Linked DNA regions of Lichenihabitans psoromatis. Each later gene encodes a partner of the first gene's protein in a complex. Links are inferred from orthologs where the notes say so. Each region holds a gene or a part of one and is shown in the gene's direction. Other genes may lie near its edges. The genes, in order: accD, EY713_RS21105 and accB.

Evidence for each region.
Region 2: the proteins of accD (region 1) and EY713_RS21105 are in contact, whole or in part, in a solved structure (PDB 8UXZ), measured with the Escherichia coli proteins. The link is inferred for Lichenihabitans psoromatis from one-to-one orthologs.
Region 3: the proteins of accD (region 1) and accB are in contact, whole or in part, in a solved structure (PDB 8UXZ), measured with the Escherichia coli proteins. The link is inferred for Lichenihabitans psoromatis from one-to-one orthologs.

Annotation. Positions count from the first base shown.
Region 1 is NZ_CP036515.1:1,269,543-1,279,537, reverse strand. The notes cover bases 7,091-9,995. They hold accD (acetyl-CoA carboxylase, carboxyltransferase subunit beta), read left to right. Parts: upstream 7,091-8,048; coding sequence 8,049-8,942; downstream 8,943-9,995. Other genes in these bases: EY713_RS05920 (bifunctional folylpolyglutamate synthase/dihydrofolate synthase), read left to right, coding at 8,920-9,995; trpA (tryptophan synthase subunit alpha), read left to right, coding at 7,178-8,020; trpB (tryptophan synthase subunit beta), read left to right, coding at 7,091-7,173. In the rest of the region: 16S rRNA (guanine(966)-N(2))-methyltransferase RsmD, read right to left, coding at 34-585; EY713_RS05955 (pseudouridine synthase), read right to left, coding at 585-2,528; EY713_RS05950 (nucleoside deaminase), read left to right, coding at 2,568-3,032; EY713_RS05945 (putative bifunctional diguanylate cyclase/phosphodiesterase), read right to left, coding at 3,047-4,909; EY713_RS05940 (phosphoribosylanthranilate isomerase), read left to right, coding at 5,231-5,938; more of trpB, read left to right, coding at 5,956-7,090.
Region 2 is NZ_CP036515.1:4,529,457-4,539,342, reverse strand. Bases 4,739-7,534 are described here. They hold EY713_RS21105 (acetyl-CoA carboxylase carboxyltransferase subunit alpha), read left to right. Parts: upstream 4,739-5,557; coding sequence 5,558-6,511; downstream 6,512-7,534. Other genes in these bases: EY713_RS21100 (L,D-transpeptidase family protein), read left to right, coding at 6,660-7,534; EY713_RS21110 (carbon-nitrogen hydrolase family protein), read right to left, coding at 4,739-5,327. Outside these bases: EY713_RS21135 (sarcosine oxidase subunit delta), read right to left, coding at 1-217; EY713_RS21130 (sarcosine oxidase subunit beta family protein), read right to left, coding at 231-1,481; EY713_RS21125 (hypothetical protein), read left to right, coding at 1,887-2,795; EY713_RS21120 (hypothetical protein), read left to right, coding at 3,091-3,465; EY713_RS21115 (alpha/beta hydrolase), read right to left, coding at 3,481-4,479; more of EY713_RS21110, read right to left, coding at 4,503-4,738; more of EY713_RS21100, read left to right, coding at 7,535-8,231; EY713_RS21095 (NAD(P)-dependent oxidoreductase), read right to left, coding at 8,343-9,215; double-strand break repair helicase AddA, read right to left, coding at 9,294-9,886. UniProt on the Escherichia coli protein: Component of the acetyl coenzyme A carboxylase (ACC) complex. First, biotin carboxylase catalyzes the carboxylation of biotin on its carrier protein (BCCP) and then the CO(2) group is transferred by the carboxyltransferase to acetyl-CoA to form malonyl-CoA.
Region 3 is NZ_CP036515.1:3,937,474-3,947,383, forward strand. What follows is about bases 4,201-7,020. They hold accB (acetyl-CoA carboxylase biotin carboxyl carrier protein), read left to right. Parts: upstream 4,201-5,294; coding sequence 5,295-5,747; downstream 5,748-7,020. Other genes in these bases: EY713_RS18375 (DsbA family protein), read left to right, coding at 4,201-4,706; aroQ (type II 3-dehydroquinate dehydratase), read left to right, coding at 4,735-5,181; accC (acetyl-CoA carboxylase biotin carboxylase subunit), read left to right, coding at 5,824-7,020. Outside these bases: EY713_RS18365 (Rne/Rng family ribonuclease), read left to right, coding at 1-2,364; EY713_RS18370 (pyridoxal phosphate-dependent aminotransferase), read right to left, coding at 2,472-3,656; more of EY713_RS18375, read left to right, coding at 3,903-4,200; more of accC, read left to right, coding at 7,021-7,179; EY713_RS18395 (PAS domain-containing hybrid sensor histidine kinase/response regulator), read left to right, coding at 7,239-9,356; EY713_RS18400 (RsmB/NOP family class I SAM-dependent RNA methyltransferase), read right to left, coding at 9,378-9,910. UniProt on the Escherichia coli protein: This protein is a component of the acetyl coenzyme A carboxylase complex; first, biotin carboxylase catalyzes the carboxylation of the carrier protein and then the transcarboxylase transfers the carboxyl group to form malonyl-CoA.

The DNA of each region.
Region 1 (9,995 bases):
GCGTCGAACGGCTCAACCGCTGTCTGCAGCGGCTCAATCGTAACGGAGGAAGCGGATTTCGCTGTCGCCTTGGGTGCGCCGCTCAAGTTGCGTGAACCGCAAGGGCAGATCGGGCACCGCATCATCCGCCTCTTCAAGGACGCAGACCGCGCCGGGAGCCAGCCACCCGCCCTCGTCGAGCGCCGTAAGGGCGAGGCCGCCAAGCCCTTTCGCGTAAGGAGGATCGAGAAACGCAAGCGTGAAGGGCAAACCGGGCGAGGCGCCCAGTTTGGTGGCGTCGCGACGAAAAATCCGCGTCAGGCCTCCCAGGCCAAGCGCCTCGATGTTGCCACGCAGAAGCGCCCGCGCTTCGGTTCCGTCATCGACGAACATGCCGAATGCCGCCCCGCGCGACAGTGCTTCGAGGCCGAGCGCACCCGTCCCGGCGAAGAGATCGATGACCCGTGCGTCCTCGACCGACCCGTCATAGGCGTGATCGAGGATGTTGAAGAGCGTCTCGCGAAGCCGGTCGGAGGTGGGACGAATGTCGCGCGTGGTCGGGCCGAGTAGACTGCGCCCCTTGAAGCGCCCCCCGATGATCCGCATCAGGGTGTCGGACGCCCACGGCCACCACCGCCGCCGGTTCGCGGTTTACCGCCGCCCGTTCCCGGCCGGGTGCCGGAACGCGGGGGGCGCGAGCCGCCTTTCGGACGATCGTCTCCGCCCGGACGCCCTGGGGCGCTGGAGCGAGACCGGCCGCCGAAACCGCCATCCTGCCCTGTCTTGCCGCGCGCCGGCGGACGGTTCGGTCGATCGGCCTGACGTTCGAGGCGCTGGGCGGATCGACCTTCGGGCTTGTCGCCCGAGGTGAAGCGCGGTCGTGCTGCCTTGCCGTCCTGTCCACGCGGGGCTCGTTCGTCGGACCCTGCCCGCGCGCTCGGGCCGGCTCGCCCGCTGTCCCGAGGGAAGCGCGGAGCATCGGACCGCGGGCGGTCATCACGCTGTCCGCCTTGCGGCCGAGCGTCCCGATCTCGCGACCGTGTGGGGCGCGCATCGCCGGTGTCGCTGCGGGCGGCCCGTGCGGGACGCGGCGCGGCGCGATCGTCGCGATTGTCGAAGCGTGGCGGCCGTGACGGCGCTGCCTCGCGTCGGGCGGGACGAAAGTCTTTATCGGCCTGGCGCACGGTGCGCGGACGGCGGCCGTCCTGACGCGGTGCCGCCTCCTCGCCGACATCCTCGTCGCGGCGACGGGTGCCGCCAACCCGCATGCCCGGGCCGGGTCGCGCATCGTCGCCCGATCGCGCCTGTTCAAAGCGGCGCGCATTTCGGTTCGGTGCGGCATTGGTCGAGGGCGTTCGGGCCGCCGTCGTGATCCGCTCGACAGCGACGGCGCGACCCTTGCGATCGGCCGTGGCGGTGCGTTGGGTGCGCCGGCGCGGACCATCGGTCTCGGCCTCGTCACGCTGCTGACGGAGCGCCGAGACATGGCGACGGGGCTCGGTGGCCGACGCACGCTGCGGGCGGGCACGATCCTCGGTGGAGGCGTCACGTTTATCGCGCATGCCGCGTCGCTCGGCCATCTTGGTCTGGCGGACCTCGCGCGTCACGATCGTAGCGCTGGGCACCGGGCCCTCGAAATCGACGCCAGCCTCCTTGGCGAGCGCCGGCCCGAGTTGGTCGCGCAGGATACGGGTCTTGACCTCCTCGACGGCGCCCTCGGTCAGATCCCCGAGCTGGAAGGGCCCGAACGACACGCGAATAAGACGGCTCACCGCCAGCCCGAGATGTTCGAGCACGCGCTTGATCTCACGATTTTTGCCTTCGCGCAGACCCATGGTGAGCCACACGTTGGCGCCCTGCTGGCGATCGAGCTTGGCCTCGATGCCGGCATAGTCGATCCCCTCGATCGTGACGCCGCGCGAGAGCTCGTCGAGCGTGCCTTGATCGATCGAGCCATTGGCGCGGACGCGATAGCGTCTCACCCAGCCGGTCGAGGGCAACTCCAGCATGCGGGAGAGGCCGCCATCATTGGTCAGCAGCATCAGGCCTTCGGTATTGATATCAAGACGGCCGACCGTCACGAGGCGGGGAAGATCGTCCGGCAAAGCGTCGTAGATGGTCGGACGGCCTTCGGGGTCCTTCGCGGTCGTGACGAGCCCGCGCGATTTGTGGAACATGAAGAGGCGGGTCCGCTCCGCCTTCTCGATCGGCGAACCGTCAACCGTGATGACGTCGGACGGGCCGATGTTGAGCGCCGGGCTTTCGATGACCCGACCATTGACCGCGACGCGGCCGGCGAGGATCCAGCTTTCGGCATCCCGCCTCGAGCAGAGGCCAGCCCGAGCCATCACTTTCGCGATCCGCGCTTCATCGGATTGCAGCGCAGGGGTCACGTCGGCTGCAGGCGCGGATGCGGCCGCGTCCAGGTCGGAGGATGCCGCCTTCAGGACAACGGATTTTGGTGAAACGCGCCGGATCAACGGCTGCAGTTGGCTGAAGCGTCGGGCCGGGCGGCCAGGGCGGCGGGTATTATCGGTCGTGTCGGTCATAAGCCGTGATACCAGAGGCCGAAACATTTGGGGACATCAATGTGCGACGAGGCGCAGAAAGCCACATTCGACCCGCTTTCGCTGGCGTTCCAGGCGGCGCGAGAGGCTGCCGCGCGGGGCGAGGTGCCGGTTGGAGCCGTGGTGGTTCGCAACGGCCAGGTGCTCGCCGTGGCCGGGAACCGAACCCTCACCGATCACGATCCCACCGCCCATGCCGAGGTGTTGGCGATCCGCGCCGCTTGCGCTACGGCGCAATCGCAGCGGCTGCCGGATTGCGATCTCTATGTCACGCTCGAACCTTGCGCGATGTGCGCCGGCGCGATCTCGTTCGCGCGCATCCGTCGCCTCTATTACGCGGCTTCCGATCCAAAGGGCGGCGCGGTCGACAACGGACCGCGCTTTTTTGGTCAACCGACCTGCCATCACGCCCCCGACGTCTATGGCGGGCTGCGGGAAGGCGAGGCTGCGGCGCTGCTACGCGACTTTTTTGCCGAGCGTCGCTGACGCCCCCGTTCCGTTCAGGCCGCGGCGATCGTGCTGCCTGCGCTTTTCGCTTTGCCCCATCGGCCCGGCACCTGGGGGATCGGCGAGGGGCGCCCGAACAGGTAGCCCTGCGCGAGATCGCAGCCCTGCTGCTCCAGAAACTCGAGATGCCACAATTCCTCGACGCCCTCGGCGCAAACCTTGATGCCGAGTTTATGCCCCAGTTCGATGGCGGCCTGCGCGACCGCGATGGCGCGTGAATTGTCACGGAGATGGCGCGCGAAACTGCCGTCGAGCTTGATGATGTCGAACGGAAACTCGGTCAAATAGGAGAGCGACGACAAACCAAAACCGAAATCGTCGAGCGTCACCTGCACCCCGATCGCCTTCAAAGCCTCGATGTCTTTGAGAGCGCGGCTAAAATCCCGGATCAACGACCCTTCCGTGATCTCGATCCGCAACCGGCTGGGATCGAGGCTTGTCTCCCGCATCGTGTCGGCCACGATGTCGGGAAGATGTCCGGCCAAGAACCACTCCGGCGAGATATTCACCGACACGCCTGTCGTATCGGTCCAAGAGGCGGCGGCGCGGCAGGCCTTCCGGAGAATGACCTTATCGATCGCCATCATCAGGTCGCCGCGTTCGGCCACCTGGATAAAGGTGCTTGGGGCGACCGGGCCGTGATCGGGCCGGTTCCACCGCGCCAGCGCCTCGTAGCTATGCAATTCCTCACGACGAAGGTCGACGATCGGCTGCCAGTAGATCGAGAAACCCTCGGTCTCGATGGCGTTCCGCAAATCCTCTTCCATCCGACGATCCGACCGGAGATTGCCGGCGGCCCCATCGCGTGTCGTCCGGATCTGACCCGGCCCTGCCTGCTTGGCATCGGCCAAGGCCCGATGCGCCTGCTGCAGCAACATCACCGGCGTGTCGGCCTGTTCGCCGTAAAGCGCCACCCCGATCGACAGATTGAGCTGCAGGGTGAGATCGTCCATCTCAAACGGCGTCACGAAGGCGGCATGAATGCGTTGCGCCGTCGCCTCGGGTTCGCCGACCAGGAACGGCCCAGCCATCAGAATGGCGAACTCCGCACTGCCGAGGCGGAGCAACCGGTCGCTGCCGCGGATCGCATTGCGGAGGCGACGAGCCACATCCTTCAAGATCGCATCGCCAAAGCCGTGCCCGTGCACGTCGTTGACTTTTTTGAACCCGTCGATATCGACGGATAGCAGCGCCAGCCCTTCCGGGAGCTTGCCTTCCACGACCTTGCCGCCAACCAAAGAGGCGGCAATGTCGGTCTTGGCCCGAGCGACCGCATCCTCGAGAATACGATTGAAGGCCAGGCGGTTGCCGAGACCTGTCAGTCCATCCACCTCGCGCTGCATCCGGAGCGCATAGCTCAGCTTATGGACGCGAAGCAGCGACGACGCATGTCGGGAGAAGCGCGCCAACATCGTCCGATCCTCATCGGACAAGGTTCGCGGGCTATGATCGATGATCTCGAGCGCGCCGACCGCGAACCCGCTCTCGTCGAGGATCGCGTGGCCGGCATAGAAGCGGATGAAAGGCGGACCACTCACCAGAGGACTCGCCTTCATGCGTGCATCGCTCCGCGCATCCTCCACCACCAGCGTTTCGTCCGGAGCCAGGATCACATGGGCGCAGAGCGAGCTTGCCCGCGGGCTCTCCTGAAACCGCGCCGGCAGACCCACCATGGCCTTATGCCACTGGCGTTCCTCGTCGATCAACGTAAAGGTCGCGATCGGCACGTTCAGGCTCTCGGCCACCACTGCCAGGAAACTGTCGAATTGCGGATCGGCCGGGGTGTCAAGAATATGGAGCTCCAGCAAGGCTTCGAGGCGCTGGGTCTCGTTAAACGGCAGATAGGCCGGCTGCATGATCGCTCCGCTCGGGATGGCCGCATGGTTCTGATCTGGTGATGATAGGCTGTAAGGAGTGAATAGATCGCATGAGCCAAACTCGTGGCGCTATCATTGCGGCAGCAAGGTAAACGATTGCCGTAACAGACGCGATTAAACCGTAATGGTCTAGCGAAGTTTGGAGGTCGGCTCGTCTCCTTGACCTTGCGGCACGAAAACGGCGTCGGCCACCACCTTGGACGCCACTATGGCCGTCCCATATAAGATCAATGCGGCCATGCTCATGAGCCAAGTCTCGTGAGCGAGGTCACCCTCAACCCTTCGGAGTCGTCGCGAGTCATGCTGTCGCCGCTGATCAAGATATGCGGCCTGTCGACGGCGCCGACCATGGAGGTCGCCCTCGAGGTGGGTGTCGATCTCGTCGGTCTGGTGTTTTTTGCCAGAAGCCCGCGGCATGTCACGCATGACGTGGCGCGACAATTGGCCCAGCAGGCGCGTGGACGCGCCGAAATCGTGGCTTTGACGGTGGACGTTGAGGACGCGGCGCTCGATGCTTTGATGAAGCAGGTCGCGCCCGATCTTTTGCAACTGCATGGTCGCGAAACGCCCGAACGGGTGGCCGCCATCAAGGCACGAACGGGACGTTCGGTCATCAAAGCGATCGGCCTGTCGACCCGGAGCGACCTCGCACAGATCCAGGCCTATGGCGATGTCGCCGACATGATCTTGTTTGACGCCAAGCCGCCGCCGCAGGCCAACCTGCCCGGCGGCAATGGGGTCCCGTTCGATTGGTCGCTGCTGAGTGGTCTTGACCTCAAGGTTCCGTTTATGCTTTCCGGGGGATTGTCGCTCGGCAACGTCGAGACTGCGCTGCGACTGACGCGGGCGCCGGGCGTCGATGTGTCGTCGGGGGTTGAAAGCAGCCCCGGCCGCAAGGATCCCGACAAGATTCGCGCCTTCGTGCTCGCGGTGCGTCGTGCCGCGACGTCGATGGCCGAGTCTCCCGTGACTCGCGCGGACGCAACTTTACCGCGAGAACCACGATGACGCTTCTGGAGGAACGAATGAACGCGCAAGGGATGCCGAACTCCTTCAGGAACGGCCCGGATGAGCATGGCCGGTTCGGAGTGTTCGGCGGCCGCTTCGTGGCCGAGACCCTGATGCCATTCATCCTCGAACTCGAGGGCGCCTATGCTCGGTTCAAGGACGATCCCGGCTTCAAGGCCGAAACCGCCGATCTCCACACGCATTACGTGGGTCGTCCGTCGCCTCTGTATTTCGCCGAGCGCCTCACCGACTATTGCGGCGGCGCCAAAATCTATTTCAAGCGCGAGGACCTGAACCACACCGGCGCTCACAAGATCAACAATGTGATCGGGCAGATTTTGCTGGCCAGGCGCATGGGCAAAACCCGGATTATCGCCGAGACGGGCGCTGGTCAGCATGGCGTCGCGACCGCGACGGTCTGCGCCCGCTTTGGGCTCGAATGTATCGTTTATATGGGCGCCGTGGACGTCGAGCGGCAGAAGCCCAACGTTTTCCGCATGAAAATGCTGGGCGCCGAAGTTCGGGCCGTACAATCGGGTGCTAAAACCCTCAAGGACGCAATGAACGAGGCCCTGCGCGACTGGGTCACCAATGTCGATGACACCTTCTATTGCATCGGAACAGCCGCCGGCCCAGCGCCTTATCCGGCCATGGTGCGCGACTTCCAATCCGTCATTGGCACCGAGGTGCGCGAGCAGATGCAAAAGCAGGAGGGTCGACTGCCGGACTCGTTGATCGCCTGTATCGGCGGCGGCTCCAACGCGATCGGCCTGTTCCACCCCTTCCTCGACGATGCCGCCGTCGAGATCTTCGGTGTCGAAGCCGCCGGTCATGGGCTTGATACGCCGGCCCACGCGGCCTCAATGGCGGGTGGGAAACCCGGCGTGCTGCACGGCAACCGCACCTACCTGCTGATGGACGACGATGGCCAGATCCTCGAGGGCCATTCCATTTCGGCTGGCCTCGACTATCCCGGCGTCGGCCCAGAGCATTCATGGTTGAAGGATATCGGCCGCGTCGTTTATCTCTCGGCGACCGACAAGCAGGCGCTCGACGCGTTCCAACTCTGTTCCAAGCTCGAGGGCATCATTCCGGCGCTGGAGCCAGCTCATGCGATCGCCTCGATCCTCGATCTCGCGCCAAAACGGCCGAAGGATCACCTGATGGTGCTGAACATGAGTGGCCGCGGCGACAAGGACATTTTCACAGTCGCCGACCACCTCGGCGGGATGTGATCCGATGAGCACCCGTCTGACCGCACGTTTCTCGGCCTGCGCCGAACAGGACCGCGCCGCTCTCGTCTGTTTCATAACGGCCGGTGACCCCGACCTCACCACATCGGCGGCGCTGCTGAAGGCGCTTCCGGCCGCTGGGGCCGATGTGATCGAACTCGGCATGCCTTTCACGGATCCGATGGCGGATGGGCCCGTCATTCAGGCCGCAGGGCTTCGCGCCCTCAAGGCCGGGCAGACGCTCCGCAAGACACTCGCCATGGTGCGTGACTTCCGCGAGACCGACAGCGAAACCCCCATCGTCCTGATGGGCTATTACAACCCGATCTATGTGCATGGGGTCGAGCGCTTTCTCGCCGATGCGGTCGCGGCCGGCGTCGATGGTATGATCGTTGTCGATCTGCCACCGGAGGAGGATGACGAATTGTGCCGGCCCGCCATCGCGGCCGGGCTCAATTTCATCCGCCTCGCCACACCGACCACGGATGACGAGCGGATGCCGGCCGTCATCGCGAACACCTCCGGCTTCGTCTATTATGTCTCCGTGAACGGCGTGACGGGGTCGGCGGTCCCGGATTACACAAGCGTCGCCGCGGCCGTGATGCGGATCAAGGCGCACACCAGCCTCCCGGTCGCCGTGGGGTTTGGCGTGAAAACACCCGCCGATGCGGCCGCCGTGGCGTCTCATGCCGACGGGGTCGTGGTCGGCTCCGCCTTGATCTCGGTCATCGTTTCGACCCTCGATGCCGAGGACCGGGCCACGACCGAGACGGTTCCGGCTGCGGTTGCGTTTGTTCGGAGCTTGGCCTCTGGCGTCCAAGCCGGCCGCCGCATCAGCACAGCGGCCTGACGCAGAGCCCAAACTCAAGGAGACATGAATGAACTGGATGCTGAACGTGGTGCCGCCGAAGATCCGCTCGTTCCTCAAACGGGAAACGCCGGAGAATCTGTGGGTGAAGTGCCCGGACAGCGGCCAGTTGGTTCATCATAAGGATCTCGAAGCCAACCTCTTCGTGGTGCCGAATTCCGGCTACCATATGCGGATGACCGCCGATGTGCGGCTTAAAGCGACCTTCGACGGTGGCACTTGGACCGATATCGGCGTCCCCGACGTGCCGCTCGATCCGCTAAAATTTCGGGACGAGAAGCGCTATGTCGACAAGCTGAAGGATGCGCGGACCAAGACTGGCCTCGTCGATGCCATCAAACTCGGGGCTGGCACGATCGAGGGTCAGTCCGCGACCGTCGCGGTGCAGGACTTCGACTTCATCGGCGGCACACTCGGGATGGCGGCGGGCGAAGCCGTGGTGACCGGCATCGACTATGCCGTGAAGAACCGCACCTCCTTTATCCTCTTCGCGGCGTCGGGCGGCGCGCGGATGCATGAGGGAATGTTTTCGCTGATGCAGATGCCGCGCACGACGGTGGCGGTCCGGCGGCTGAAGGCCGCCAAGCTGCCTTATATTGTCGTGCTGACCAATCCGACGACCGGCGGCGTCACGGCCTCCTATGCGATGTTGGGTGACATCCACATCGCGGAGCCGGGGGCCTTGATCGGCTTTGCAGGACCGCGTGTCATCGAACAGACCGTGCGCGAAAAGCTGCCCGAGGGGTTTCAGCGGTCGGAATATCTGCGCGATCACGGCATGGTGGATCTCGTCGTGCCGCGACGCGATATGCGGGCGACGCTCGGCCGCCTCTGCGGTATCTTGATGAACACGCCGCCGCATGTCGCAGTGGACCTTCCCGATGATGTCGCGGCTGCTGCGTGACGCTGCGATGATGCCACCGGACGAGACCCTGGACACGATCCTGTCCAGGTTGCCGCTTCTGCACCCCAAGAAGATCGATCTGTCGCTTGGCCGCATCGAACGCCTGCTTGCGGAACTGGGCCACCCGGAACGGCGCCTTCCGCCCGTCATCCATGTGGCCGGGACCAACGGCAAAGGCTCGACCGTCGCGTTCATGCGCGCCATGCTCGAAGCGGCGGGCCGCGTGGTTCATGTCTATACCTCGCCTCATCTCGTCCGGTTCAACGAGCGTATCCGCCTTGGCGAAGTCGGTGGCGGCGTCCTCATCACCGATGAGGAACTTGCGAGCGTTCTGGCCCAGTGCGAACGCGTCAACGCTGGCCAGTCGATCAGTTTTTTCGAGATCCTGACCGCTGCGGCCATCGAGGTCTTCTCCCGCCATCCCGCCGATATCCTGCTGCTCGAGGTCGGTCTCGGCGGTCGCTACGACGCCACCAACGTGATTGCTCACCCGGTCGCGACCGTCATCACGCCGGTGTCGATCGACCATCCGGAATTTCTCGGCACGACGATCGAGCGGATCGCGTTCGAAAAAGCCGGAATATTGAAAGCGGGCTCTCCCGCCGTCATCGCAGCCCAAGGCGCCGACGCGATCGCGGTGTTGCAACGCGAAGCCGACCGCTTACGCGTCACGCCTCAGATCGGCGGCCAGGATTTCGCCACGCGCGAGGAACGGGGCCGGTTCGTCTTCGAAGACGAGAGAGGTCTCCTCGATCTGCCACTGCCGCGCCTCCCCGGACGCCATCAACAGATCAATGCGGGCGCCGCCATCGCGACGATGCGGGTGCTCGATCCCTATTTTCCGATCGCGGCGATCGAAACCGGCCTCAGCACCGCAGACTGGCCGGCGCGGCTGCAGCGTCTGTCGCGCGGACCCGTCGTCGAGGCGCTCGGCGATGTCGCCGAGGTCTGGCTCGACGGGGGCCATAATGCCGATGGTGGGCGCGTGCTCGCCGAAGCCATGGCCGAATTGGAAGAGAGAGCCGGCCGTCCGCTCGTCATCGTCTGCGGCAT
Region 2 (9,886 bases), 3.3 Mb from region 1 along the record:
GCTCGACGATCAACCAGCTTCGGCAGCCGCCGACATGTTGCCAATATTCGCGCATCACGCCCGGGCTGTTGTCGCGCATGTAGACATAGTCGACGAACAGCGTCGTATCCGGCACGGTCGCGCGGGTGCCGATATTGGGGCGCGTGGGAGCCGCGTCACCGAGGTAGGAGAATTCCGCGTGACTGCGTTCGCCACAGAAGGGGCACCGGATGCGCATCGGTTATTCGCCTTCAGTGCAGGTTCGGCTGCGCGCCGGCGCCGCCTTCGTTGATGAGGTGGCCCGTGGCGAAACGGTCAAGCCGATAGGCGGCGTTGAGATCGTGCGGCGCGTCGTTGGCGATCGTATGCGCGAAGCAGAAGCCCGAGGCCGGCGTCGCCTTGAAGCCGCCGTAGCACCAGCCGCAATTCAGATAGAGCCCGGTGATGTCGGTCTTGTCGATGATGGGTGACCCATCCATCGACATATCCATGATGCCGCCCCAGGATCGCAGCATCCGCAGCCGGCTGAGGGACGGCATGATCGCCACGGCTTCCTCCAGCACATCTTCGACCATCGGTAAGTTGCCGCGCTGCGCGTAAGAATTGTAACCGTCGAGCGAGCCACCGAACACCAAGCCGCCCTTGTCGGACTGGCTGACGTAGAAATGGCCCGCGCCGAACGTCACGACCGTATCGACCAGCGGCTTGATGCCTTCGGACACGAAGGCCTGCAGAACATGGCTCTCGATCGGCAGCCGGAGCCCTGCCATGGCGGCGACGCGCGATGAATTGCCAGCTGCCGCGAGGCCGAGTTTTTTGGCGCCGATGAAGCCGCGCGTGGTCTCGACCCCAGTGACGGCGCCGGCCACGATGCGAATGCCGGTCACTTCGCAATTCTGGATGATGTCGACACCAAGCCGATCGGCCGCGCGAGCATAGCCCCAGGCGACGGCGTCGTGTCGCACGGTTCCGCCGCGTTTTTGAAGCAAGCCGCCGTGGATCGGAAAGCGCGCGTTATCGAGGTCGAGTGTCGGCACCATTGCGCGAACGGCCTCGCGATCGAGTAGGGTCGCGTCCACGCCATGCAGCCTCATTGCATTGCCGCGATACGCAAAAGCGTCGCGCTGCGCATCGGAATGAAACAGGTTGAGAACCCCACGCTGGCTGACCATCGCGTTGTAGTTGATGTCTTGCTCCAGGCCCTCCCAGAGCTGCAACGATTTCTCGTAGAAGGGAAGGTTGCCCGGCTCGCGATAATTGGAGCGGATGATCGTGGTGTTGCGACCGACGTTGCCGCCGCCGATCCAGCCTTTTTCGAGCACCGCCACATTGGTGACGCCGTGGTTCTTGGCGAGGTAATAAGCGGTCGCAAGGCCGTGCCCGCCGCCGCCCACGATGATGGCGTCGTAGGCGCGTTTCGGCTGCGGCTCGCGCCACATCGGCGTCCACCCCGTCTGTCCCTTCCAGGCCTGCGAAAGAACTGAGAAAATCGAATAATGCACGGTCGTTCCGGTCCGGGTTCTCGGCTGGCGCAAGGGAGACCGGTCAGCCCTGAGCGACAGTCTACGCTCGGTTGCCCGTCGGGCTCAACCCGTCGTGAAGCCACAAAGGGTCGCAAAAATAAGCTCCAGCCATGTCATAGGCCGGTGCTTTCGCTTCGGACGAGCCCTCTCGGATGCGGATGGATGACGCTTGCGTGATGCCGCCGAACCCGAAGCACCCTTCTCCCAAACTCGTGGGATGTAGCCGCGCCACACTTGCGCAAATCCGTTCGGCTGCGCGGCAATGCGGCTTTGACATTGTGACGAACCGTCCGCACGGTGCCGATTGAGGCCGAACTGCGACGGCTGTGCGCGGAACGACGTCGCCGCGCCGGCATTGACGTTGCTGCTGGTCAACCCATCCACATGAGTAGCCGTTTGCCGATCGAGCATTCCAAGTCCAACCGAAGATGGGTCGCCCGAGTCGCGACGTCGCTTGTCGCGATCATGCTAGCGATGGTCGGGGGTGGGGTCGCCCGCGCCCAAATGGTGCTGCCCGGAGCCGTTGCGCCCGCACCCGCGGGCACGAGTGAAACGCCCAAACCTACCCGCGCCAAGTCAAAAGCGCCGCCGGACGAGCGCCATGCGGCGCCGCTGCAGGTCATCCCGGCGACCGCTCTGGCGGGCAAGACCTTGTCGCTGAACGGCGGCAAATCGCAAATCACCTTCGAGGCACGCGACAAGACATTGAGCGTGCCACATCTGACATTGACAGGCGAACTCATCTCCAATCCGCGCGAAACCTGTCAGATCGAAACGCCTTCGACGGCGATACCGGTGACGATGCCGGGTCGACAGGACGGCATCGAACGCGTTCAGATCACCTTTCCGGCTTGCCCCATCACGTTCGATGTTCTCGATGGCGCGGCGCTCGTGAACAAGAGTCAAGCCGTCTGCGTGTTCAAAGACGCTAATTGTCAGGTCAACCCGGTGGGCCTTTGGGGCCCACAAGCGGGCGATCTCGGTCCGGATCGGGTCAAGGAGATCGAGCATCTCCGTGCTCGGGCAGAAGCCGCGGTCCGTGAAAACTTCAAGGCTCTGGCGAAGTCCACGAAGGATCGGACCGCCATCATGGGTTTCGCCCGCGAACAGGCTCAATTCTCGTCGACGCGTGAGGAAACCTGCCGCGATTATGTCGGTGAGGGACGGCACGGCTTCTGCGCCACGACGATGACCGAAGCGCGCGCCTCCGTGCTGCGCGCCAAGCTGGGCGATAGTCTCGAAGTTAAGGCCGAACGGAAGCGCAAGCGGTCCGGACACGCCGCGAAGCCTTGAGCGGCGCCGAGGCGCAAGGCTAGAGCGGGATCCAGCCTGGACGTCTAAACTCGGCGACGGTTGATCGACGGTGCTGTCGTCGATGGTCGGCGGCTTCAATTGGGCGATGCTTCAGGATGTCTGCGGGGCGTGGGTGCCTCCGACCGACTTCATGGATCTTTGTTATCAGCACGTCTTATTGTCGTATAAACTAGGGGGCGCCAGTGTGAAGACGACGTCTTGTCGGCTTTCGCGGACGACTGGCGGAGACAAGCACACGCCGAATTTGAACGCCGCTTGTTTCTTGGGGTTGGTCGTGTCGCTTGCGTCAGTTCCGGTCGGCGCCTCCGCCGAGGTCATCGGCGTCGGCTATAAGGTGGTGCGCTCTGGCGATGTCGCTCCGATGGGGTTTCACTACCAAGTCTCGCATGAGTGCCGCTCGCTCGGAGCCATTGCGATCAACCTCGTCGTCGCGCCGCTTCACGGAGAGGTCTTGATCAAGGATAAGGTCGGCGAAATGACCTTTGGTGGGCAGAGCGCCTATTCGGCTTGTAACGCTCGTAAAATCACGGGTGTGCAGGTCTATTACCGTTCGGCCGCGGGGTATGTGGGTTTTGACCGCTATGTCGTCGAACGCGTGCTCTCCACCGGCAATGCAGAGTTGATCAAGGTCAATCTGTCGGTGAGATAGCGGTGGTCGCGCCAGCTAGCCCACCGTCTCAGTGAAGAACACAGCAGCCTGCCGGATGGCGTTCCGGGCTTCTGGCAGCCGCAGGCTCATCTGCATGAAGCCGTGATGCACGCCATCGTGGATCGCCAACCGGTGCGGCACGCCAGCGGCCTCGATTCGTTTGGCGAGCGCCACCGTATCGCAGAGGAGGGGGTCGAGGCCTGCGGCGTTGAGGAAGACAGGCGGTAGCCGCGCCAGATCCGGCTCGGATGCCTCGGCTGGCCAAACCAGCGGGTTGTCCCGCGCCGTGCTGCCGGGTGGAACATACCACTCCCAAAATCGCTGCATGCCGCTTCGCGTCAGGCCGAAACCCTCGGCAAAGCGCGTGTAGGACGGGCTCTCGAAGTCGTTGTCGTAGGCGCCGTAGAACAGCAGGCCGAGGTCGGGCTTGCGTCGGTCCGCGTCGATCTCGCTGAGGATGACGGCCAGCGCGAGATTCGCGCCCGCGCTGTCGCCCGCGACAGCCAACGGTCCATCGAAGCCGGGATCGTTCCGGTTCGCCACGATCGCTCGCCATGCCGAGACGCAATCCTCCAGCGGTGCTGGGTACGGATGTTCCGGCGCCAACCGATAATCCACTCCGAGCACGCGGGTTTGCGTGGCCTCCGCCAGCAGCCGCATGAAACGAGCATGCGATTGCAAGCCGCCGAAGGCCCAGCCGCCACCATGAAAGAACAGAATACAGCCCGGGATCGCACCTTTCGGCACCAGCAACTCCGCCTGAACGGCCGGGCTCCCGGCCAGCGTCACCATCTCGACAGAGGCCATGACCGGCAGTTCGCTATTCCAGCGCGCGTAAGCGCGGTCTTGCTGCTGCCGCGCCTCGGCAGGCGACATGTCGAGCCAGTTTGGCATCGTGCCATCCTGCTCGATGAGCCAATCCCACACGGCTTGCATGTCGGGCGAGCGCTTGGCGTCCGGCCCGAGCAGGATGTCGAGATCGACGGAGGACGGGGCAATCGACCTGTTGGTCACAAAAACGGTCTTTCTCGTCAAGGTCAGATCGGGAGGGGAACGCGGTGACGCGCCACCGGGATCATGGCCCGCACCTTGTCGACGCGGGCCGGATCGATACGGGCCGAGACCAGGCCGGGACCATCGCTCGCGCGGGCCACCACCAGTCCCCACGGGTCGACCACCAGGGAGTTGCCGTAGGTATGACGGATTTCATTGCCCTGCTGGAAAGCCCCCGTCTGCGCGGCCGCGCAGAAATAGGTTTCGGTCTCGATCGCACGGGCGCGGCAGAGCACGTCCCAATGGTCCTTGCCGGTCTGCATCGTAAAGGCGGCCGGCAGTGCGATCATGGTGGCGCCTTTATCGGCGAGGGCCTGGAACAGAGCCGGAAACCGCAGGTCGTAACAGATCGCGCAACCGACCGTGACGCCCTCGCAATCGTAGGTCACGACGGCATCGCCCGGCTTGATGGCGGTGCTCTCCTTGTAGTCGACGCCGTCCGGTGTCGTGATGTCGAAGAGATGAATTTTGCGGTACCGCGCCAATTCGCGACCGTCGCGGCCGAACACCAGCGTCGTGTTATGCAATCGATCGTCATGCGGGAGCGCCTCGAGGATCGATCCGGCGTGGATGACGATCCGATGCTTGGCCGCAAGCTCTTGGAGCATCGTATAGGCCGGGCCGCTCGGCAGCACTTCGGCCGCCGCGCGCTTCGATTGCCGGTCGCCGCCCATATAGTCGAACACTTCCGGCAGCAGCACCCAATCGGGGCCATCCTCGGCGACGGCGCGCTCGATCAAACTGCGGGCGGTCGCGAGATTGGCGGTCTTGTCGCTGACCGAGTTCATCTGCAGGAGTGAGACTTTCATCGGCGTGGATCTCGCGGATTGTCGGGGTCGGCGCAATGTTGGATGGCGGACGCCTCGCGTCAATGCCGTTGCGCCATGTCGGCCGGCTGACGCACCAGCGCGAACTCCTGCTCCGGCTTGACTTCACCGGGGCGAGCCGTCAGGTTCCCGGCGCTTCCCGCGACCTGGCGCCGCCAGCGTCAGATCGTCCTTCTCCTTCCCTCAAAATCAGGCGATCCGGTTCGAGCTTCATGCGTACATATCTCGATTTTGAAAAGCCCGTGGCCGAGATCGAGGCCAAGATCGAGGAGTTGCGAACCGTCGCGGCGGCCGATAATGCGGTGCCGATCGGCGAGGAATTGACTCGCCTCGAGGTCAAAGCCGCCAAGGCGCTCGCAGACCTCTATGTCGGTCTGACGCCGTGGCAGAAAACCCAGGTGGCGCGGCATCCCCAGCGCCCGCATTTCATCGATTACGTGAAAGCGCTGATCACCGACTTCACCGCCTTGGCGGGCGACCGCAACTTCGCGGAGGATCAGGCGATCATCGGCGGGTTCGGCCGCTTCCAGGGGCGGTCTGTTTGCGTCATCGGGCAGGAGAAGGGCTCCGACACCGAAACGCGGCTGAAGCATAATTTCGGGATGGCTCGGCCTGAGGGGTACCGCAAGGCCGCGCGGTTGATGGATATGGCCGATCGATTTGGCATTCCGGTCATCTCGCTGATCGACACGGCCGGTGCCTTCCCGGGCATCGACGCCGAGGAGCGCGGACAGGCCGAGGCGATTGCGCGGTCCACCGAAGCTTGTCTGGCGCTGGGATCGCCCAATGTCGCGGTCGTGATCGGCGAGGGTGGCTCGGGCGGCGCGGTCGCGATTGCGACGGCCAACCGTGTGCTAATGCTCGAACATGCGATTTATACGGTCGCGTCGCCGGAAGCCTCGGCGTCGATTCTTTGGCGCGATTCGTCCCGGGCCGAGGATGCGGCCACCAATATGAAAATTACGGCGCAGGATTTGCTGCGGTTTGGCATCATCGACGGTATCGTGGCCGAGCCACCGGGTGGCGCGCATCGGGATCCCGATGCGATCTTTGCCTCGACGGCCGATGCCGTCGCCAAGTCGCTCAAGGCCTTTGAAGGCCAATCGCGTGACGCCATCATCGAGGCGCGCGCCGAGAAATTCCTCGCCATGGGCCGCAAGCCGTAGACTCTAGAATATTTAAGTCACACAGGAACTTTTTCAAATTCCCTGAATCTGGCCTGCGATTTCGTTGTGGTAACGTGGCGGTAAGGGTACAAGCGGCACGTTCGATTTAGCGCTTTAGCGGTGCTCAAATGCAGCGGAACTCATCAGCATGTCGGTAAGCCATACGATCCGCAGACTCGTTGTCCTGGCGCTCGCGCTCGCCGGAGCGGCTCTCTTGGCGGGTTGTGAAGAGACCGGATCGTCGACGAGCTATCGCGCTTTCGCTCCGATCCCGCCTGCGACCGAACAACTGATGGCCACCAAAGGGACGATGAAAGACGCCCCGATGCTAATCCGCGCCTATAAGAAGGAAGCGGAACTCGAGGTCTGGAAGCGCAAGCCCGATGGGAAATACGTTTACCTGAAGACCTTTCCGATGTGCCGCTGGTCGGGCCAACTCGGTCCCAAGGTGACCGAGGGAGACCGGCAGGTGCCGGAGGGATTTTACACGATCACGCCGGGCCAGATGAACCCGAATTCGCATTACTACCTGTCGTTCAACGTCGGCTATCCCAACGCTTACGATCGGGCTAATGGGCATACCGGCGGCTCGATCATGGTGCATGGCATCTGCTCGTCGGCCGGTTGTTTCTCGATGACCGATAAGGAAATCGAAGAGATCTACGCTCTGGCCCGTGAGTCGTTCGCTGGCGGTCAGCGCGCGATCCAGATGCAATCTTACCCGTTCCGCATGACGGCCGAGAACATCGCCAAATTGCGTCTCGACCCCAACATGCCGTTCTGGCGCGAATTGAAGAAGGGTTCCGATCTCTTCGACGTGACGAAGACGGAAACGCCAGTCGGCGTTTGCAACCGTCACTATGTCTTCGGTGCGAGCCCGAAGGGAGATGCGCGCTTCGATGCTTTGTCGAGCTGCCCGCCCTTGAACGAAGATCCGGCCGTCAAGGCCGAGGTCGCGGCGAAGGAACAGCGGGACAATGCTGAAGTCGCGGCGCTGGTCACCAAAGGCGTCAAGCCTGTGCGGATCATCTATGCGGATGGTGGCCAGCACGAGTCGTTCGCGCATCAGATCGCCGACGTGAGCCGCGCCGATGCGCTCGCGGCAGGTGCCACCGAGATCGCTCTCGATGCAGGGCCGAAGTCGAAATCTGTTGCGGTTCAGGTCGCTGCCGCCAAAGCCGCTTCGAAGGTGCTGCTGGCGAAAGGCAATGTTGGTTACGTTCCGCCGACCGTCGCGATCAACGAAACCGGCTCGATCAAGCCGGTCGCGGTGCCGTCCGCACCGATCGCGGTTGCCACTAACACGACCACGGTCGCTGCATCGGCGCCCGTCGGTGCCGTCTTGCCGATGAAGACCGCGCAGGCCGAAATGCCGGCCACCTTCAATGCTGCGCCGTCGGCCTATGCCAAAACAGAGACGAAAGATGAGCCGCTTGGCTTCTTGAACAAGTGGATCAACCTGAATGGGCCGAAGCCTGAGGCCGCGCCTGTCGTGCAGGCCTCGGCTCCCCCGGTGCAACTGATCACCACCGGACCGGAGAGCATCAATCATGGCCCGTTGACGGCCCGGAAACTGGGTGCGGCGGCCAGCAAGGCGCATAATCGCGAAGCGGCCGCTCCAACCAAGACTCACGACTTGACCAGCACGTTGCCGAAGGCGACGACGGACCATGCCCCCTTGCCCAAGTCGGCGATGGCGACCACGTCGACCGTGAATTAAGCTTAACCTGCCAGAGACTAGGCCTCCCAGAGACAAGGCTTGCGAGCGAAGAGGCGCGGCGGATCACTCTTTATCGCTCGCCCTCTTGGGTCGAGCGGCTGAGCGCTCGGATTAGTGATCCTGCCCGGCGCGTCGGAATGTGACTTTCGATAAGGCGGTCCAATCGAGGCCGCCGTCGCCATGCGCGATCGCATCGATGAACCCATCGCGGAGAAGGCTGGCGATCGGCATCGGGACATTCACGGCTTCGGCCGCCTGCATGGTCAAGCGCACATCTTTCGCGCCGAGCGTCAGCTTGAAGGCGGCCGGCTCGAAGGCTTGATCCGCGATCAGCTTGCCATAGCCCGTGTGGATCCGGCCGCCGAAGAGCGTCCCGGTCAGCACCTCCATCAGGTCATGCGGATCGACCCCATTGCCCTGCCCGAGCGCCATCGCTTCCGCTATCGTCTGCACCGAGGCCGCGATCATGTAATTGCCCGCGAGTTTGACCACGTTGGCGCGATAGGGCTCGGGGCCGAGCCGCCAGACCTTCTGACCCATGGCTTCAAAGAGCGGCATCGCCTTTTCGATCAGGGTCGGATCGCCGGCCGCCAGGATGTTGAGCTGCGCCGCGACGGCGACCTCGGTTCGGCCGAACACGGGGGCGGCAATATAGCCCAGTCCCGATGCAGCATGCGTGTCGGTCAAAGCTTTCGCCAGCGCCACCGAGATGGTCGCCATGTTGATGTGGAGCAATCCCTTGGGCGCTTTGTCGAGCAACCCGGCAAGCGTCTGTTCGAGGGCCGCGTCATCGGCCAGCATGGTAATGACCGCATCGCCCGCAAAAGCGTCGGCCGCAGTCGCGACCGCCACGGCCCCGGCCGTCGTGAGATCCTGAGCCGGTCCGGGTGAGCGGTTCCAAACCCGCACCTGATGGCCGGCGCGCAACAAGTTGGTGGCCATGGCGCGTCCCATATGCCCAAGCCCGATAAAACCGATATCCATGTCAAACTCCGATTGTTTTGGTGCAACGGGGGCTGCCTGCTCGGCCACTCAGGCGTCGAGTCGCCCCCTTCAATGACGTCAACGCGGCCCGAGCGTCGAAAGCGCCGCATCGAGATCGCCGGACGCAAGTTCCATCACGTGCGGCCCTTCGGTCCAGATCAGGAAAGCCCGCACGACCCGGCCGTGGTAGAGCGGCGACACGGCGGCACGGTAGAGCGCCAATTGGACCATGTAGGACGGCGGAACGGTGCCGCCACGCGGAGCAGCCCCGGTCTTGTAATCACCAATCCAAATCGCGTCGTCGGTCACCGCGATCCGATCGATCTGCCCGGTGACATCGACCTCATGTCCGGCGACGTCGACGCGGGCCGCGATCGCCACCTCGGCCTGCGAGCCCGGCCCGAACAACGGCAAAAGCGCCGGTTCGTCGAGCACGCGTAACGCCGTCGTGACGAGCTGGTCTCGCTTCTCCGCCGTGAGCCCGCGGCCCTGCGCCGCGAGATAGCGCAAGCCGGCATCGCGGCGGCGAGGGGTGGCGACGGCGGGGAGATGCTGCAGCAGCCGATGCATAAGCCGCCCGACGAGGGCCGCCTCGCGCTGGGCGGTTGGGCGAGGACCGACCGCGAGGTCGCCCGCGTCGCGGGGAGGTTGGTCGGCTGCCCCAAGCGCGT
Region 3 (9,910 bases), 2.7 Mb from region 1 along the record:
GTCGAGCAGCTGGGCGGAGACGCCATGGAAGACGTGCCGCAGCGCACGTCACGCCCGCGCCGCCATTACAAGATCCAGGAAGTGATCAAGCGCCGCCAGGTTCTGCTGGTTCAGGTCGTCAAGGAGGAGCGCGGCAACAAGGGCGCGGCGCTGACGACCTATCTGTCGCTCGCCGGTCGCTATTCGGTGCTGATGCCGAACACGGCGCGTGGCGGTGGCATCTCGCGCAAGATCACCGATGCGGAAGATCGCAAGCGCCTGAAGGCGATCGCGCAGGAATTGGAAGTGCCGGAAGGCATGGGCATCATCCTGCGGACGGCCGGTGCCGCTCGCGGTATGCCCGAGGTGAAGCGTGACTTCGAATATCTGATGCGGATGTGGGAGACGGTGCGCGAGACGACGCTGAAATCATCCGCTCCGACGCTCGTTTACGAGGAAGGCTCGCTGATCAAACGGTCGATCCGCGATCTCTACGGCAAGGAAGTCGACGAGGTGATCGTGGCCGGCGACGAGGGCTATCGCGAAGCCCGCGAATTCATGCGCCTGCTGATGCCGACCCACACCAAGAACGTGATCGCCTACCGCGACCCGCAGCCGATCTTCGCCAAATCCGGCGTCGAGGCGCAACTCGACGCGATGTTCTCGAACCAGGTGGTGCTCCGCTCGGGCGGCTATCTGGTGATCAACCAAACCGAAGCGCTCGTTGCGATCGACGTGAACTCGGGTCGGTCGACCCGCGAACATAACATCGAGGATACGGCGCTCCGCACCAATCTCGAAGCCGCCGACGAAATCGCGCGCCAGTTGCGACTGCGCGATCTCGCCGGCCTGATCGTGGTCGATTTCATCGACATGGAAGAAGGGCGTAACGATCGCGCCGTCGAGCGGCGCATCAAGGACGCCCTGAAGAACGATCGCGCCCGCATCCAGATCGGCCGCATCTCACACTTCGGTCTGCTCGAGATGTCGCGTCAGCGCATGCGGACCGGCGTGCTTGAAGGGTCGACCGTCATGTGCCCGCATTGCGCCGGCTCCGGCACGGTTCGGTCGGTGTCGTCGATCGCGCTGCACGTGCTGCGTCTGCTTGAAGATTCGCTCATCAAGTCGGCCGCCTACAACCTCGTGGTTCGCACCCGGCCCGACGTTGCGCTCTACATCCTCAATCAGAAGCGCGCCAACCTGCTCGATCTCGAGGCCCGGTTCGGTGTCTGTATCAACGTCTTCTCCGATCCGCTGATGAACGGCACGGTCTATCATGCGATCGATCGGGGGGCCGAAGCGACGCCGCCGCAATTGCTGAGCTTCCGGCCGGATGTGAGCCACGCGGCTTCCGCCATCGATGCTCTGGTGCAAGAAGAAGACGACCTCGACGCCGCCGCTGAGGAATTTGAAGAGGTCGAGACCGAAACCGGCTCCGAGGCCCAACCTGTCCAGGCTCGCGACGGCCAGACTGGCGAGCGCAGCGAAGGTGAGGGCGATGGATCGCGCCGCCGCAAGCGTCGTCGGCGTCGGCGTGGGCGTGACAATCAGAGCCAGTTCGCGACATCCGAGGGTGAACAGCAAGGTGGCGAAGCCGGTCTCGACGAGACAGACGGCACGGACGAAGAGGCTGGCGAACTCGCCTTCGAGGGTCGCGAGAGCGACGATATCGCCGTTACGGTCGATCGCAGCACCGGCGATCACGAGGTCGAAAATGTAGCGGACGTCACGGCCGACCCGATCGTCGCCGAAACGACGACCGACGTTTCTGTTCTGTCGTTGGCCGACGCGGATCAGCCCGTCTCTGCCTCTATCGAACCTGCAACCGCCGAACCTGCGGTGCTTGCCGACACCGTATCGGACGAAGCTGGGACAGCGGAGGCCGCACCGGTCGAAGCGCCGCGCCGCCGTCGCCCGCGCCGCCCAACCCGCAGCGCGGAGGCGGCAGCCGCCAGCGTGGCCGATCTCGACATGGGATCCCCTGCGGCGAGCCTCGATGCCGCCACCGACCCGGTCGATGAGGTGGTCGCGCCAGCCCGGCGTCCCCGCCGGTCACGTGCGCGGGTCGCCGAGGCCGTGACGGAGGTGTCGGCAGATCTCAGCCGCCCGTCCGCCGACCGTGATGTCGGTGCGGATACGGCCGAGCACCACCCAGCACAGGTGACCACGTCGCGCGAGCAGCCGGAATTGCCGTTGAGCAACGCGTCTCCGACGGTGCCCGCACCTGCGACCACGCTCGAGACTGTCGCCGAGGCGCCCACGCCTCATGCTGACCCGAGCGAGCCGGTTGCAACCGAAGCTGAGGCCGAGGTTGTCGACCCGGACCGGCCGAAGCGGTCAGGCTGGTGGCAGCGCGCCAAAGCGACCTTCACGACAGGGTCGTGAGGGTCATCTGAAGCACGCGAAAAATTAAAGCGATCCCGGCCTTGTGCCGGGATTTGCTTTTCGGCCACGCGTGACGCTTGAGGGCTGCCGATCCGTCGAGGCTCGTCTTAGGGCTTCAGCCAATCGCCCAGTCTCGTGACCGCCTGCTGAACGTCACTCGGCGCGCCCGCAAAGGACAGCCGCATCGTGCGATGACCACGGTCGCGATCGAAATCGATGCCGGGCGTCGCGGCCACGCCTGTCTCGGCCAGCATCCGGTTGCAGAAGGCGACCGAGTCGTTGGTGAACCGGCCGACATCGACATAGACGTAGAAAGCGCCGTCGACGGGATGAAAATCTCCGAGCCCGATCCGCGGCAAAGCGTCGAGCAGATGAGCCCGGCTGGTCGCATAGGTCTGCTTGATGAGATCGAGTTCAGCCGTGGCGTCGAAGGCCGCGATGGCCGCGATCTGGCTCAAGGTCGGGACCGAGATCGAGAGGCTCTGCTGAAGGCGCTCGACCGGACGAACGAGCGCCTCGGGCAGGATCAACCAACCGACGCGCCAGCCCGTCATGCAGTAATATTTCGAAAAGGAGTTCACCACGATGGCGTCGTCGGAGAAGGCGAGAGCCGTGTCGGCAGCGCGCTCGTAAGTCAGTCCGTGGTAGATTTCGTCAGAAATGAACGCCACGCCGGCCCCATCGCAGAACGCGGCGACGTCTCTGAGGTCATCCGTCGTCATCATCGTGCCGCTCGGGTTGCCGGGGCTCATCAGCAACACGCCATCCAGCGGTTTTTCCGCATGCGCGCGAGCCAGCATATCCGCCGCGACGACGTGGCGGCTCGCGACGGTCGTCTCCAGGGACACCACCTCGATACCGAGCGCCTCAAGGATGTTGCGATAGGCCGGGTAGCCCGGCGCAGCGATCGCGACCCGCGCCCCGACATCGAAGAGAGCCAGGAACGACAGGATGAACCCGCCTGAGGAACCGGTGGTGACGGCGACGCGGTTCGGCGTAACCTCGACCCCATAAGTGTCGTGATAGTGTTGCGCGATCCGCGCCCGGAGCGCCGGAAGTCCGAGCGCTTCGGTGTAGCCGATACGGCCGGCCTCCAGCGCCCGGATCGCCGCCTGACGAATGCGCTCGGGCGCAACGCCACCGGGTTCGCCGACCTCGAGATGCAGGATGCTTTCTCCTGCTCGCTCGCGCAACCCGGCCGCGCTAAAGACATCCATGGCCAGAAACGAGGTAATTTGGCTCCGCTTGGATGCGTTGAGGCGATACGGCTTTTGGCGAGGCTGGTTTGTCATGCCACGCGCATAGAGCAAGATCGCGGTGGATGAAACGCCTTTACGGTCGCGACAGCCGCGTTGCATCGTCGGCAGCGGCTCAATACCGACATGATTCTTCAGTAGCGGTATCGATGTTTTGACAACGTCCCAAGAATTTTGACGATGTCCCAAGAACGCCCTATCTCAGAGTGCGTGTATCGGACTCGTTGATGGTTCGGCATGCTGTCTTGAAGCCGAAGAAACGCCCTGCTTTGAAAGATCGTCATGTTTTCTGACATTCGGCCCATGTCGCTGCTCGTTTTCCGCCGTCCCCTCGAGGTCATCGCCACGGCGATGATGCTCGGCTCCGCTATCGTGGCTCCGGCCTCTGCTGCCGAGTTCACGGATGCCCAAAAGGCGGCGCTCGGCCCGATCATCCGAGACTATCTTGTGCAAAATCCTGAGGTGGTTCGTGATGCGATCGCGGCCTTGGACAAGAAGCAAAAGGACGACGAAGAGACGCGACGCCTGCAGGCGGTCGACACGAGTTCGTCCGACCTCTTCAACTCGCCCTATCAGGCAACGCTTGGCAACCCGAGCGGCAAGGTCACGCTGGTCGAATTTTTCGATTACAATTGTGGCTACTGCAAGCGGGCGCTCGACGACACCGCCAAGTTGCTGAAATCCGAACCCGAATTGAAAGTCGTGCTGAAAGACTTCCCGGTGCTCGGCCCGGGGTCGGTCGAGGCGGCGCAAGTGGCGGGTGCGGTCCGGAACCAATTCAAGGGCGACAAATTCTGGCAGTATCATTACAAGCTGCTGTCGAGTCACGGCCCCGTCGGCAAGGCTCAGGCGCTCTCCGTCGCCAAGGATCTTGGCGCCGATATGGATCAAATCGCCAAGGACATGGACAAGCCCGAGATTCGCGCCGGCATTCAACAGAATATGCAGCTCGCCGATATGTTGAGCCTGACTGGGACACCATCCTATGTGGTCGGCAAGGATGTCGTCGTTGGTGCGGTCGGCTATGACGAACTTAAAGGCCGCGTCGACAACAACCTGCGTTGCGGCAAGGCGGAATGCTCGTGAGCCCGAAACGCCTGGCGACTGAAGCCTGATGACGACCGTCTTCGTCCTGAACGGGCCGAACCTCAATCTTCTCGGCACGCGCGAACCTTCGATCTACGGGACCGATACGCTGGCGAGTATCGAGAGCGACCTACGGGCTCAGGCGCTTCCGCACGGCGTCGACATCGTCTTTCGTCAATCCAACCACGAGGGCGATCTTGTCGACTGGATTCAAGAGGCCGGTCAGGCGGGTAACCCCGTTATTCTGAACGCCGGAGCCTTGACCCACACGTCAATTGCGCTGCATGACGCCATAAAAGCGGTTGCGGCGAGTGTGGTGGAGGTTCATCTCTCCAATACGCATCGGCGTGAACCGTTCCGGCATCATTCTTTCGTCTCCCCCGTAGCCACAGGCGTCATCATGGGTTTCGGCGCGCGCTCTTATACGCTCGCGCTCGAGTCCATCCTGTCGTCGAACGTCAAGAGCAACTCATGATTCGTAACGGCGTGCGATCGCGCGGCAAGTCGCCCGAAGCTGTCGAGGCACCCGGCTCAGCGCCCTCCGATGGGGCAGGTCCGGTTTCCGAGACCGGCATCGACGCCAGCCTCATGCGGCAGCTCGCGCATCTGATCAGCGAAAGCGATCTCGCCGAACTGGAAGTCGAAAAGGGCGACCTTCGAATTCGCCTCGTCCGCTACTCGCCGGCCCCCGCCTCGCATCAGCATGCGATTTCCGCCCCCGTTGCGACCACGACCACCATTCCAGTGGCGGCCGCCCTGTCTCCAGCGGCTGTGGTGCCGGCTTTGTCGCCCAGCGACGCGGATCATCCAGGCGCCGTCAAATCCCCGATGGTCGGCACCGCCTATCGCCGCGCAAGCCCGGACAGCAAAGCCTTCGTCGAGATCGGCTCCGTCGTGAAAGCGGGCGAAAAGCTATTGCTGGTCGAGGCGATGAAGACGTTCAACGAAATCGTTGCGCCGCGCGCCGGAACCGTGACCGCGATCTTCATCGATGACGGGCAGCCGGTCGAATATGGCGAACCTCTCCTCGTGATCGAGTAAAGCCACCGAACCGATCCTTCGGCTGGCCGGTATCGGCCGTTTGCCGCCATGCCTTTATTAGAGTGCGCGAAACCTCATGTTCCAAAAGATCCTCATCGCCAATCGCGGCGAGATCGCCCTGCGCATTCTTCGGGCCGCCAAAGAACTCGGCATCGCCACCGTCGCGGTGCATTCGACAGCCGACGCCGAAGCCATGCATGTGAAGCTGGCCGACGAAAGCGTCTGTATCGGGCCGCCTGCAGCGCGCGACTCCTACCTCAACATCCCGGCCCTCCTGACCGCTTGTGAAATCACAGGCGCGGATGCGATCCATCCCGGCTACGGATTTCTGTCCGAGAATGCGCGATTTGCCGACATTCTGGCCGAACACAAGATCGCCTTCATCGGTCCAAAAGCCGACCACATCCGGATCATGGGCGACAAGATCGAGGCCAAGCGCACCGCCAAAGCGCTTGGCATCCCGTGCGTCCCTGGGTCGGAGGGGGGTATCACCGACGATGAGGAAGCCCTGCAGGTCGCAGAGGAGATCGGCTACCCGGTCTTGGTGAAGGCCGCATCGGGCGGCGGTGGCCGTGGCATGAAGGTCGCGCGCACCAAAGCGGACCTCAGTGACGCGCTTGCGATGGCGCGAACCGAAGCAAAGGCAGCTTTCGGCGATGATGCGGTCTATCTCGAGAAATATCTCGAAAAACCCCGTCACATCGAGATCCAGGTGCTCGGGGACGGCAAGGGCAACGCCATCCATCTCGGCGAGCGCGACTGCTCGATCCAGCGCCGTCATCAAAAGCTGTGGGAAGAGGGCCCCTCGCCCGCGCTTGATGATCGTCAGCGCGAGGACATTGGTGAGATCGTCGCGGCTGCGATGCGGAAGCTCGGCTATATCGGGGTCGGCACGGTCGAGTTTCTCTACGAGAACGGCCAGTTCTTCTTCATCGAGATGAACACGCGCATTCAGGTCGAACATCCGGTGACCGAAATGATCACTGGGATCGATCTTGTGAACGAGCAGATCAAGATCGCGGCCGGCTTACCGCTGACGATTCAGCAATCCGACGTGCGTCTGTCGGGTCATGCGATCGAATGCCGGGTCAATGCCGAGAACCCGGAAAACTTTCGGCCCTCGCCGGGGCGCATCAGCTATTATCACCCGCCCGGCGGTCTCGGTGTCCGGGTTGATAGCGCAGTCTACCAAGGCTATCTGATTCCGCCGAATTATGATTCGCTCGTCGGCAAGCTCGTGGTTCATGGCCGCACGCGAAGCGAGGCCCTGATGCGGTTGCGCCGCGCGCTTGACGAGTTCGTGATCGATGGCATCGAAACAACATTACCGCTGTTTCGCGTTCTCGTGCGGAATGCTGATATGCAAAACGGCGATTATGACATTCACTGGCTCGAGCATTTCCTGGCCGATGGGGGCATGTCGGCGCAATAAAGGCGCATCTCGACGGCGTCTCGCGTTTTCAAAGCCTCGACGCTTACGGGTGGTGACGCATGGCGGTTGACGAGATCCGGACCAGTGCGACGAGGGTCGTGCGAGAGGTCGGCACGCTCCAGCGCGATAGCGTGGCGCTTTATGCGGTTCTCGAGCAGTTGCCGCTCGGCATCGTGTTGGCGGACATTCCGTCCGGTCTCATCGTCTTTCACAATCGCCGCGCCGAGGAGATTTTGGGCGAGGCCGTCACGGCGTTAAGGTCCGTCGCCGACCTCGAACTTCTCGGCGGCCTTCACGCCGATGGAACGCCGTTCGATTGCGATGACTATTCGCTGGCCAAGACCGTGCGCGGTCACGTCGCCATCGAAGATCGCGACATTCTCATCCGACGCCGGGATGGGACGACGTTGCAACTCTCCGTCAGTTCGGCCGCGATTGCGGGCCCGAGCGGTGAACCGATCTACGCCATCTGCAGCTTCCACGACGTCTCGGCGCAAAGGCGCAGTGCGGATGAACTCCGCGCCACCTCGGTCAGCATGAGGCTGGCGACCGAGGCCGCTAAGCTCGGTCGGTGGGATCACGACATAGCCAGCGGAACTCGCTTCTGGGATGAGCGCAATAAGGCGCTTTTTGCCACGGCGGGAGATGCAGACCGGGCTGCTTCCGAGTCAGAGTATTTTCTGAGCCTCATCCATCCCGAGGATCGCGAGCGCGTCCAGCAGGCCATCAACGCCGCGATGCAGTCGCATCATTCACATGACTTCTACCAGGAATACCGGATCGGTGACGGCACCACTCCGACCATATGGGTCGCGAGCTACGGCACGACCTTGTTCGAAGACGATCGCTGCATCCGCTTCGTCGGCGTCACGCAGGACATTACCGAGGACAAGCGGCTCGAGGAGCGTTTGCAGCGCTCGAATGACGAACTCGAGGCGCAAGTGCGCGACCGCACGCTCGCGCTGCAATCGGCCAACGATCGTCTTGTCGCCGAAATGGCCGAGCGCGCGCGGGTCGAGAGCTCCTTGCGTCAGATGCACAAGATGGAAGCCGTGGGCCAATTGACGGGCGGCATCGCGCATGACTTCAACAACATGCTGACCGGGATCATCGGCAGCCTGGAGCTCATCAAACGCCGTGTCGCCAATGGACGCGCGGATGAGATCGGGCGGTTCATTGATGCGGCGATGGTCTCGGCCAACCGCGCCGCAGCCCTCACGCATCGGCTGCTGGCTTTTTCGCGTCGGCAGTCGCTCGAGGCTAAACCGGTGGATGTCGGCCGCCTCGTGATCTCGATGCAAGACTTGTTCGTGCGGACAATCGGGCCGTCCATCTCGCTCGATATCCGGGTTTCGGATACGGCGTGGCTGGCGCGCACCGATGAAAACCAGCTCGAAAACGCGTTGTTAAATTTGGTGATCAACGCGCGCGACGCGATGCCGGACGGCGGACTTTTGACGGTCGAGACCACGAATGCGCGGCTCGATCGCCACTCGGCCGATGCGTTCGGCGACCTTCAGCCGGGCGATTACCTGCTGCTCAGCGTCAGCGATACCGGCGCCGGCATGCCACCCGACGTGATCGCCAAAGCCTTCGAGCCGTTTTTCACGACCAAGCCGATCGGCCAAGGGACCGGGTTGGGCCTCTCGATGATCTACGGCTTCATGAAGCAAAGCGGCGGTCACGTTCTGATCTATAGCGAAGTCGGCCATGGAACGAGCGTCAAGCTGTATCTGCCGCGAGACCGATCAGACCCGAAACACCAAGCGCCGGAACCGTCGGAAGCCGTCACAGGCCACGCCAATGGTGATTGCGTTCTGGTGGTCGAGGACGAGCCCGCCGTCCGCATGCTGATCCTCGATGTGTTGGCGGACCTCGGCTACCGGACGTTTGAAGCCGGCGATGCCCCCTCGGCCTTGCCGATTGTCTCGTCCGATGAACGGATCGACCTACTCGTGACCGATGTCGGTCTGCCCGGCGTCAACGGGCGGCAGCTGGCCGAAATGGCGCGCCAAATCCGGCCCGACCTCAAGGTGCTGTTCATCACCGGCTATGCCGAGATCGCCGCCGTGCGCGGGGGCTTTCTCGCTCCGGGGATGGAGATGCTGAGCAAGCCCTTCGCGGTGAACGTGCTCAGCGCCAAAATCCGCAGCATGATCGAGGGGACAACCCGATAGCGGTTATGGCTCGCCTGCCGTTCAGGCCTTGACCAGCGCCGCCATGTAGAAGCCGTCGGTTCCGGTCGTGTGCGGGGTGAGGCGCAGCCCCGGGCCCAGGCGCGATGCGACCGAGGCAAGATCGTCGAGGCCGGCCGCATGCGTCAGGGTCGAGACCTCGACCGGCGACATGTCGCTTCGCTCGCCGAGCAGATGAGCAATCCGGTCTTCGTTTTCCTCACGCAGCACCGAGCAGGTGATGTAGGCAAGGCGGCCGCCCGGCTTCAAAAAACGACATGCTTGCGAGAGAACGAGATCCTGATCTTTCAGGCGTTCAGCCAAGGCGCCGGGGCGCATCCGCCACTTCGCATCCGGGTGGCGCCGCCAGGTGCCGGTTCCGGTACAGGGCGCATCGACGAGGACGAGATCGCAACGCCCTTCGAGATCGGCCACGACATCCTGCTCGCGTTTGGGCGAGCGAACCTGAATGTTGCGCGCATCTGCGCGCGCGATGCGATCGTAAATGGGCGCGAGACGACGGGCATCATCGTCCGTGGCATAGATCTGGCCCTTGT